Telluria mixta: one gene and its partner. The protein of the gene in region 2 interacts with the protein of the main gene of each other region in a pairwise test. Links are inferred from orthologs where the notes say so. Each region holds a gene or a part of one and is shown on either strand. Other genes may lie near its edges.

Region 1 (4,855 bases), 4.0 Mb from region 2 along the record:
GAAACTGCCGGGCAAGCGCGTGTTGTGCGCTTTTCACATCTGCGAACAAGTTTTCATAATGTGAGATTAGCGACTTTGTTTCCACGAAGTATTTCGTAAATACTGCGCCAAATCTGACAATTTTGTCTGATTAAACAACACTATTTCGGTAATAAATAATCACAAATTGACGATTTGCATCAAATCGAGCGAGAATAATTTCCTAGCACCATCAATACATTCCAAACAGCAACTTTGCCGCATTCCCGAAAGCGATAACCGATGAAACTGCGACTGACCGCACTTGCCGCCCTGCTGGGCGCAATGACGATGACGGCCCACGCCGGCGTCCTGACCCTGGATGGCGTGACCTTCACGTCGAGCTGGAGCGGCAATGTGCTCTCGCTGGAAATCGACGCCGCCAAGCGCAGCGGCGGATGGAGCGGCGCCACGGGACTGGCCGCGCTGGCGATCAAGGGCGTGGGCACTTACAGCAGCGTGAGCGTGAGCGGCGGGCCGGGCGGAACGGATGCGTGGAAACTGTCGACCTCCGAGCTGAAAGCGTCCGGCTGCTCCGGCACCAGCAACGGCGCGGCCGGCAGCCGCATGTGCTTCTACGGCCAGCAGATCGCGCTGGCCGACGACATGGTGTTCAAATTCACGTTCAACGGCGCCAGCGTCGCGACGAACGAGCCGCACGTGAAGGTCGAGTTCGTCAACGCCCAGGGCACCAAGGTGGGCTCGCTGCTGTCGCAGGTCCTGCCGGCATCGCCGACGACCACGACTCCATCGACCCCGGCCGCGCCCGTCACGCCGGTCGTTCCGGTCACGCCGGTCGTTCCGGTGATCCCTGAGACCCCGACCACGTCCACTGGCACGCAAACCAACACGACGGCCGACACCAAAACGCCGACCGGCACGCCCGACATCGCCTCCCCATCCGACACGCCGGCCGCCGTGCCGCCGCAGGAAGACCTGCCGTCGACACTGCCCGTCAAGGGGCCCGACGTCGTGCAAACGCCGTCCGGCAACGCCGCCGCCTCGACGCACGTGCCGGAACCGGAGAGCATCGCCCTGCTGCTGGGCGGCCTGGGCCTGATGGGCTTCGTGCTGCGCCGCCGCCCGCGCTGAACGCAATCCCCCAAACGCCCCGCCCGGCCAAGCGCCCGGCGGGGCGTTGTTGTTACAACCGATGAGTTAGTCGGCTAACAGAGCCATATCGCCCCCCCCTTCTACCCTTGCGGCACGGATCTGATCCGTATGTGCCCGGCGGTCTCGCAGGACGCGAGCCGTCGGGTTCTTGCATTTCGTGGAGAAGGAGAGAACATGACATCACGCATCCGCACTACCCTGCTGGCGGCGCTGCTGGGCGCCGGCGCGCTCGCATCAGCCCAGGCCGGCACGATCGAATTCCAGGGCGTCGACTTTACGTCATCCTGGTCCGGCAACGTGCTGACCCTCGAGGTCGACGCCGCCGCCCCGACCGGCAGCTGGGCCGGTGCCACCTCCCTCGGTGCCCTGCAACTGAAGGACCTCGGCAGCTTCGACAGCGTGTCGCTGACGGCCGCACCGGGCGGCGCGGCGAACTGGACGCTGTCCAGCAAGGAGTTGAACGCAAACGGCTGCACCGGCGGCAGCCATGCCGGCAGCTCGCTGTGCTATTCGGGCGCGCGCCTCGCCCTGACGGACGACATGGTGTTCCAGTTCACCTTCTCCGGCGACAATGTCGACCCGACGTCGCCCCAGCTCAAGCTCACCATGTTCGGCGCGGACGGCAATAAAAAGGTCGGCAGCCTGATGGGCGAACATCTCGTGGTCTCCGCCGTGCCGGAACCGCAGACGTACGCGCTGATGCTCGGCGGCCTGGGCCTGCTCGGCGTCATGGCGCGCCGCAAGCGCGCGTAAAAAAACGCCCTGCCGGCGCTGGCCGACAGGGCGTTTCCATTCCAACGACAGCTTACTTCGCCAGCTCGACGGCCGGCTCTTCGCCGAACACCAGCTGGCCGCCGCGCACGCCGACGCGGATCGTATCCTTCGGTCCGAAGCGGCCCGCCAGGATGTCCTTCGACAGCGGATTCTCGATCTGCTGCTGGATCGCGCGCTTGAGCGGACGCGCGCCATACACCGGATCGAAGCCCGCTTCCGCGATCTTCTGCAAGGCCTCGTCGCTGATGTCGAGCGCCATTTCCATCTTCTCGAGACGCTGCTCCAGGCTCTTCAGCTGGATCTTCGCGATCGCGCCGATGTTCTTCTCGTCCAGCGCATGGAACACGACGATCTCGTCGATGCGGTTGATGAACTCGGGGCGGAAGTGTCCGCGGACCTCGGCCATCACCGCCAGCTTCACGACGGCCGGATCGTCGCTGTCCATCGACTGGATCTTGTGCGAACCCAGGTTCGACGTCATCACGATCACGGTGTTCTTGAAGTCCACCGTGCGGCCCTGGCCGTCCGTCATGCGGCCGTCGTCGAGCACCTGCAGCAGGACGTTGAACACGTCCGGATGCGCCTTCTCGATCTCGTCCAGCAGGATCACGCTGTACGGCTTGCGGCGCACGGCTTCCGTCAGGTAGCCGCCCTCCTCGTAGCCGACATAGCCCGGCGGCGCGCCGATCAGGCGGGCCACGGAATGCTTCTCCATGAACTCGCTCATGTCGATGCGGATCAGCGCGTCTTCCGTATCGAACAGGAAGTTCGCCAGCGCCTTGCACAGCTCGGTCTTGCCGACACCCGTCGGGCCCAGGAACATGAACGAGCCGTACGGACGGTTCGGATCCGCGAGACCCGCACGCGAGCGGCGGATCGCATCGGACACGGCCTCGATCGCCTCGTCCTGCCCCACCACGCGCTCATGCAGCTTCTCTTCGATGTGCAGCAGCTTGTCGCGTTCGCCCTGCATCATGCGGGCGACGGGGATGCCGGTCGCGCGCGACACGACTTCCGCGATTTCCTCGGCACCGACCTGCGTGCGCAGCAGGCGCGGTTTACCGTTCGCATCTTCCGGTTGCTCGCCCGCAGCCTCGGCATCCTTCAGCTGTTTCTCGAGCTCCGGCAGGCGGCCGTACTGCAGCTCCGATACCTTCTGCCAGTTGCTCTGGCGCTTCGCTTCATCCATCTGCAGGCGGATACGCTCGATCTCTTCCTTGATGTGCGTCGTGCCCTGCACGGCCGCCTTCTCGGATTTGAGGATTTCCTCGTAGTCGTTGTACTCGCGCTCCAGGCGGACGATCTCGTCGTTGATCAGCTCCAGGCGGCGCTGCGACGCCTCGTCCGTTTCCTTCTTGACGGCTTCGCGCTCGATCTTCAGCTGGATCAGTCGACGGTCGAGCTTGTCCATCACTTCCGGCTTCGAGTCGATCTCGATCTTGATCTTCGAGGCTGCCTCGTCGATCAGGTCGATGGCCTTGTCCGGCAGGAAGCGGTCGGTGATGTACCGGTGCGACAGCTCGGCCGCGGCGATGATCGCCGGGTCCGTGATCTCCACCTTGTGGTGCAGTTCGTACTTCTCCTGCAGGCCACGGAGGATGGCGATGGTCGCCTCCACGCTCGGCTCGTCGACGATGATCTTCTGGAAGCGGCGCTCCAGCGCGGCATCCTTCTCGACGTACTTGCGGTACTCGTCCAGCGTGGTCGCGCCGATGCAGTGCAGCTCGCCGCGCGCCAGTGCCGGCTTCAGCATGTTGCCCGCATCCATTGCGCCTTCGGCCTTGCCGGCGCCGACCATCGTGTGGATCTCGTCGATGAAGACGATCGTCATGCCCTCGTCCTGCGCCAGTTCCTTCAGCACGGCTTTCAGGCGTTCCTCGAACTCGCCGCGGAACTTGGCGCCCGCGAGCAGCGCGGCCATGTCGAGCGACAGCACGCGCTTGCCTTTCAGCGAATCGGGTACTTCGCCGTTGACGATGCGCTGTGCCAGCCCCTCCACGATCGCCGTCTTGCCGACGCCGGGTTCGCCGATCAGCACGGGGTTGTTCTTGGTACGGCGCTGCAGCACCTGGATGGCGCGGCGGATCTCGTCGTCGCGGCCGATCACCGGGTCGAGCTTGCCGTTGCGGGCCCGTTCCGTCAGGTCGAGCGTGTATTTCTTGAGCGCTTCGCGCTGGCCTTCGGCATCCTGGGAATTCACGGATTCGCCGCCGCGCACGGCCTGGATGGCCGATTCGAGCGCCTTGCGGGCGAGACCGTTTTCGCGGGCCAGGCGGCCGGCTTCGGACTTATCTTCCGTAAAGGCGAGCAGCACCATTTCGCTCGACAGGAACTGGTCGCCACGCTTCTGCGATTCGCGGTCGGCCAGGTTCAGCAGCGCGACGAGCTCGCGGCCGACCTGTACGTCGCCGCCCGTGCCGTGCACTTTCGGCAGGCGGTCGAACGCCGAGCGCAGCGCCGTCTGCAGGCTGCCCACATTGACGCCGGCCCGCTGCAGCAGCGAGCGCGCGCTGCCGTCGCTCTGGCCCAGCAGCGCAGCCAGCAGGTGGACGGGTTCGATGTACTGGTTGTCGTTGCCGACCGCCAGGCTCTGCGCGTCGGCGAGCGCTTCCTGGAGCTTGGTCGTCAATTTATCTTGTCGCATGTTTTGATCCCTGTGGGTTGGATTTTGGATTGACATCAAGTTAGGGATGCCGTAGCGACTTTTCAAGATGTGAATACACGGCTGGGGTGGCAAATCGTGCTGGGATAAAATGTCCACCATGGAACATTCATTCTTGTCCGAGCAACGTCGCCTGCTGCCCTACATGGGGAAATGGCTGCTGCTCGCCCTCGCCGTCGGACTGCTGTCCGGGTCCGCCTCCGCCTTCTTCCTGTTCGCGCTCGAACTGGCGACCGGGACGCGCAACGCTCACCGCTGGCTGATCGCGCTGCTGCCGCTGGCCGGGTT
Region 2 (5,925 bases):
GGCGCGCGACTGCACGCGCTCCTTCGCGAACGCGACGGCCTGCTGGTACGCGCGCTCGGCGAGGCCGATGCCCTGCAGGCCGACGCCGAAACGGGCCGCGTTCATCATGATGAACATGTATTCGAGGCCGCGGTTCTCTTCGCCCACGAGCGTGCCGATCGCGCCGCCATGGTCGCCGAACTGCAGCACCGCGGTAGGGCTCGCCTTGATGCCCAGCTTGTGCTCGATCGACACGCAGTGCACGTCGTTACGCTCGCCCAGCGAACCGTCGTCATTGACCATGAACTTCGGCACGATGAACAGGGAGATGCCCTTCACGCCCGGGGGCGCGTCCGGCGTGCGCGCCAGCACGAGGTGGATGATGTTCTCGGCCATGTCGTGCTCACCGTAGGTGATGAAGATCTTGGTGCCGAAAATTTTATAAGTGCCATCGCCCTGCGGCACGGCGCGCGTGCGCACGGCGGCGAGGTCGGAACCGGCCTGCGGCTCCGTCAGGTTCATCGTGCCGGTCCACTTGCCGCTGATGAGCGGTTCGATGAAACGCGTCTTCTGCTCGGCGGTGCCGGCGGTCAGCAGCGCTTCGATGGCCCCGTCCGTCAGCAGGCCGACGAGGGCGAACGCGATGTTCGCGCTGTTGAGCATCTCGATGCACGGCGTCGCGACGAGCTTGGGCAGGCCCTGGCCGCCGAATTCGGCCGGGTGCTGGACGCCCTGCCAGCCGGCATCCGCGAAACCGCGGAACGCTTCCTTGAAGCCTTTCGACGTCGTGACCTGGCCGTCGTGCCAGTAGCTCGGCTCCTTGTCGCCCGGGTGATTCAGGGGAGCGACGACTTCGCCGCAGAACTTCGCGTTCTCTTCCAGCACGGCTTCGACGGTGTCGGGCGTTGCGTCTTCGCAGCCGGGCAGTTGATTGATCTCGGACAGGTTGGCCAGTTCGTTCACGACGAACAGCATGTCCTTCAGTGGGGCGTTATAGGTCACCGCAGTCTCCTAGTTTTCTCGATTTACGTATACGTCAATCGCCGGCCGCAAAAAAGGCGGGAGGGTTCCCGCCCTTGGGGTACGACGTGGTTAGCCCAGTTCTTTGACCAGGGCCGGCACGACTTCGAACAGGTCGCCCACGATGCCGTAGTCGGCCACCGAGAAGATCGGCGCTTCCGGATCCTTGTTGATGGCGACGATGGTTTTCGAATCCTTCATGCCGGCCAGGTGCTGGATCGCGCCCGAGATACCGACGGCGATGTACAGCTGCGGCGCGACGATCTTGCCGGTCTGGCCCACCTGCCAGTCGTTCGGCACGTAGCCCGCGTCGACGGCGGCGCGCGATGCGCCCATCGCGGCGCCCAGCTTGTCGGCCAGCGGCTCCAGGATCTTGAAGTTGTCGCCCGAGCCCATGCCGCGGCCGCCGGACACGACGACCTTGGCGCCGGTCAGTTCCGGACGGTCCGACTTGGCCAGCTCGCGGCCGACGAACGACGATTTGCCCGAGTCCGCGACGGCGGCGACGGTTTCGACGGCGGCCGAACCGCCTTCGCTTGCTGCGGCATCGAAGCCGGTGCCGCGCACGGTGATGACTTTCACGTTGTCGGTCGACTGCACGGTGGCGATGGCGTTACCGGCGTAGATCGGACGCTCGAACGTGTCGGGCGCGTCGACCTTGGTGATTTCCGAGATCTGGGCGACGTCCAGCTTGGCGGCCACGCGCGGCAGCACGTTCTTGCCGAAGGCCGAAGCCGGGGCCAGGATGTGCGAGTAGTTGCCTGCGACGGCCAGGATCTGCTCGGCGACGTTCTCGGCGAGGCCGTCGGCGAATTGCGGCGCGTCGGCGACCAGCACTTTCGCTACGCCCGCGACCTTGGCGGCCGCTTCCGCGACGGCGCCGCAACCGCTGCCGGCGACGAGGATGTGGACGTCACCGCCGCATTGCGCGGCTGCGGTGACGGTGTTCAGGGTGACAGCCTTCAGGTGGGCGTTGTCGTGTTCAGCAATGACGAGTGCGACCATGGATGAAATTCCTTAATTAGATGACTTTGGCTTCGGTGCGCAGCTTCGCAACGAGGGTCGCCACATCGGGCACTTTGACGCCGGCGGAACGCTTGGCCGGCTCGGCGACCTTGACGGTCTTCAGGCGCGGCGTGACGTCGACGCCCAGGTCTTCCGGCTTGACGGTCGTCAGCGGCTTTTTCTTGGCCTTCATGATGTTCGGCAGCGTGACGTAGCGCGGCTCGTTCAGGCGCAGGTCGGTGGTGACGATGGCCGGCAGGCTCAGCGCCACGGTTTCCAGGCCGCCGTCCACTTCGCGGGTCACGGTGACCTTGCCGTCTTCCAGCACGACTTTCGACGCGAACGTCGCCTGCGGCCAGCCCAGCAGCGCAGCCAGCATCTGGCCGGTCTGGTTCGAATCGTCGTCGATCGCCTGCTTGCCCAGGATGATCAGCTGCGGCTGCTCTTCGACGGCCAGCGCCTTCAGTACCTTGGCAACGCCCAGCGGCTCGATCTCGGCACCGGTCTCGACCAGCACGCCGCGGTCGGCGCCGATCGCCATCGCGGTACGCAGGGTTTCCTGGGCCTGGGCCACGCCGCAGGTCACGGCCACGATCTCGGTGACCTTGCCGGCTTCCTTCAGGCGCGTGGCTTCTTCCACCGCGATCTCGTCGAACGGGTTCATCGACATCTTGACGTTGGCGATATCGACGCCGCTGCCGTCGGACTTGACGCGGACCTTGACGTTGTAGTCGACCACGCGTTTGACGGGTACCAGGACTTTCATAGTGTGCCTTTGAAAAATGGGTGAAAGACTAAAAATGATCCGAATTATAAAAGCAAATTCCGTTCAGGTCAGAATTAAAGCACGATCGTGCGTTTTTCGGTTAGAGGAAATGCCCTAATCGTACTTGATTGTGCGTTGACGGGTTTCCTTACGGGTGAGGTATGGGATGCCCGGCGGACCGGGCGATCAGGGGAAGGCTGTGGTTATTTCCGGCGCAGCCAGAACGTGAATTCGCCGTTGATGTGGGTGTGCGCCAGCAGGGCATTGCCCGTCTGCTTGGCGAATGCCTGGAAGTCGCGTACCGAACCGGTGTCGGTGGCGACGATGCGCAGCACCTCGCCACTGGCCAGTTCCGCGAGGGCCTTCTTGGCCTTGAGGATCGGCAGCGGGCAATTCAAGCCACGCGCATCCAGGTCCTTCTGGACCTCGATGGTGCCGGTGTCGATTATGGTTTCGCTCATCGATTGCCTGCTAGTTGGTAGGGCATGGCCCCGATAGTACTCCAATTAGCCCATTATGACGCGCCGCACCAAAATTTGGTATCCGTGTTGCGTTGTAACAACGGCAATTACTTGACAGGCAGATAGAGATTCGATGGGGACGACCGAATTGGAGGGATGTAGGGCGGCGGTTTGCCGCCCTTATGTTCAACCGAAACTACCGTTGATTCAGCTCAAATCATACGCAGATTGAGCACATGTGCCACCACAACGAGAACATTGCGGCGGCACGGTTACAACGGTTACGCAGACACGCGCTCGCCGACCCAGCCGGCAACGCCCGCCAGCGCCTGCGGCAGCGCGGCAGGATCGGTACCGCCCGCCTGGGCCATGTCCGGACGGCCGCCGCCCTTGCCGCCCACCTGCTTGGCGACGAAGTTGACGAGATCGCCCGCCTTGACCCTGGACGTCGCGTCAGCGGTGACGCCGGCGATCAGGCTGACCTTGCCCTCCAGCACAGACGCCAGCACGATGGCGGCCGTTCCGAGCTTGTCCTTCAGCTTGTCCATCGTTTCGCGCAGGCCCGCGACGTCGGCGCCTTCCATCGTGGCGGCCAGCACCTTGATGCCGTTCACGTCGATGGCCTTCGTCACCAGCTCGTCGCCCTGGCCCGCAGCCAGCTTCGACTTCAGCGCGGCGATTTCCTTCTCCAGCGACTTGACCTGGTCCTGCACCTGGGCGATGCGCGACGGCAGCTCGTCCGGGCTCGTCTTCAGCGCGCCGGCTGCTTCATTCAGCTTGCGGTTGATCGATTGCACCAGAGCCAGAGCACCCTCGCCCGTCACGGCTTCCACGCGGCGGATGCCGGCGGCCACGCCCGATTCGGACACGATCTTGAACAGGCCGATGTCGCCCGTGCGGGTGACGTGCACGCCGCCGCACAGTTCCTTCGAGGAGCCGATGTCCAGCACGCGCACGGTGTCGCCGTATTTCTCGCCGAACAGAGCCATGGCGCCATGCTTGATCGCGTCGTCCATCGACATGTGCTGGGCCTGGGTCGCGTGATTCTCGAGAATTTCGCGATTCACGATGGTTTCCACCTGGGCGATCTGTTCCGCCGTCAGCGGGGCGTTGTGGCTGAAGTCGAAGCGGGTCTTGTCCGGATCGACCAGCGAGCCCTTCTGCTGCACGTGGCCGCCCAGCACTTCGCGCAGGGCCTTGTGCATCAGGTGCGTCGCCGAGTGGTTGCGGATGGTGCGGGCGCGCTTCACCTCATCGACTTGCGCGTCGACCATGTCGCCGACTTTCAGCGAGCCCGACTGCAGCACGCCGTGGTGGCCGAACACTTCCGCCTGGATCTTCAGCGTGTCTTCCACTTCGAACACGCCGCCCTGCGCTTTCAGCAGGCCCTTGTCGCCCACCTGGCCGCCGGACTCGGCGTAGAACGGGGTCGTGTCCAGCACGACGATGCCGTCCTGGCCCGCCTTCAGTTCCTGCACGGGCGCGCCGCCCGCGTACAGCGCGAGCACGCGGCTGTTGTGCACGAGGGCGTCGTAGCCGACGAAGGTCGTCTTCTCGCCCGAATACTCCACGTTGGCGGCCATCTTGAACTTGCCGGCGGCGCGGGCGGTCTTCTTCTGCTGCTCCATGGCGGCAGCGAAGCCTTCCTCGTCCAGCTTGATGCCGCGCTCGCGGCAGATGTCCGCGGTCAGGTCCAGCGGGAAGCCGTAGGTGTCGTACAGGGTGAACGCGGTGCCGCCGTCCAGGTTCTGCGGATCCTTGGCCAGCTGCGCTTCCAGGATCTTCATGCCGTGCTCGAGGGTCTCGCCGAAGCGCTCTTCCTCGGCCTTCAGGGTCTGCATCACGCGCTCTTTGGCGTCGTGCAGTTCCGGGTACGCGGCGCCCATCTCGATGTCAAGGTCTTCCACGAGCTTGTAGAAGAACGGCTTGGTCTGGCCCAGCTTGTGGCCATGACGCAGCGCGCGGCGGATGATGCGGCGCAGGACGTAGCCGTGGCCTTCGCTGCTCGGGATGATGCCGTCGACGATCATGAAGCTCGCTGCGCGGATGTGGTCGGCGATGACCTTCAGCGAGTTGTTCGCGAGGTCGGTCGCGCCGGTTTCGCGGGCGGCGGCCTTGATCAGGTTCTGGAACAGGTCGATCTCGTAGTTCGAGTGCACGTGCTGCAGCACGGCAGCCAGGCGCTCCAGGCCCATGCCGGTGTCGATCGACGGCTTCGGCAGCGGGGTCAGGACGCCCTGTTCATCGCGGTTGAACTGCATAAACACGAGGTTCCAGATCTCGATGAAGCGGTCGCCGTCTTCTTCCGGCGAGCCCGGAGGACCGCCCCAGATCTCGGCGCCGTGGTCGTAGAAGATTTCCGTGCACGGACCGCAGGGGCCGGTGTCGGCCATCTGCCAGAAGTTGTCCGATGCGTAGCGCGCGCCCTTGTTGTCGCCGATGCGGATGATGCGCTCGGTCGGCACGCCGATCTCATTGGCCCAGATGCCGTACGCCTCGTCGTCCTCGAAGTAGACGGTGATGGTCAGCTTTTCTGCCGGCAGGTTATAGACCTTGGTCAGCAGTTCCCAGGCAAAGTGGATGGCGTCGCGCTTGAAGTAATCGCCGAAGCTGAAATTGCCCAGCATTTCGAAGAACGTGTGGTGGCGCGCGGTGTAGCCGACGTTTTCCAGGTCGTTGTGCTTGCCGCCGGCA

The links.
Region 1: the proteins of P0M04_RS01120 (region 2) and clpB interact in binary tests that used the Escherichia coli proteins (3 or more experiments, as listed by UniProt). The link is inferred for Telluria mixta from one-to-one orthologs.

What each region holds. Positions count from the first base shown.
Region 1 is NZ_CP119520.1:4,266,697-4,271,551, reverse strand. Bases 1,737-4,854 are described here. They hold clpB (ATP-dependent chaperone ClpB), read right to left. Parts: upstream 4,550-4,854; coding sequence 1,937-4,549; downstream 1,737-1,936. Other genes in these bases: P0M04_RS19080 (voltage-gated chloride channel family protein), read left to right, coding at 4,668-4,854; P0M04_RS19090 (FxDxF family PEP-CTERM protein), read left to right, coding at 1,737-1,884. Also shown: P0M04_RS19095 (PEP-CTERM sorting domain-containing protein), read left to right, coding at 262-1,110; more of P0M04_RS19090, read left to right, coding at 1,306-1,736; more of P0M04_RS19080, read left to right, coding at 4,855-4,855. UniProt on the Escherichia coli protein: Part of a stress-induced multi-chaperone system, it is involved in the recovery of the cell from heat-induced damage, in cooperation with DnaK, DnaJ and GrpE. Acts before DnaK, in the processing of protein aggregates.
Region 2 is NZ_CP119520.1:240,899-246,823, forward strand. Bases 1,588-4,496 are described here. They hold P0M04_RS01120 (sulfurtransferase TusA family protein), read right to left. Parts: upstream 3,202-4,496; coding sequence 2,974-3,201; downstream 1,588-2,973. Other genes in these bases: P0M04_RS01110 (electron transfer flavoprotein subunit alpha/FixB family protein), read right to left, coding at 1,588-2,004; P0M04_RS01115 (electron transfer flavoprotein subunit beta/FixA family protein), read right to left, coding at 2,021-2,770; alaS (alanine--tRNA ligase), read right to left, coding at 3,513-4,496. Also shown: P0M04_RS01105 (acyl-CoA dehydrogenase), read right to left, coding at 1-981; more of P0M04_RS01110, read right to left, coding at 1,072-1,587; more of alaS, read right to left, coding at 4,497-5,925. UniProt on the Escherichia coli protein: Involved in thiosulfate metabolism.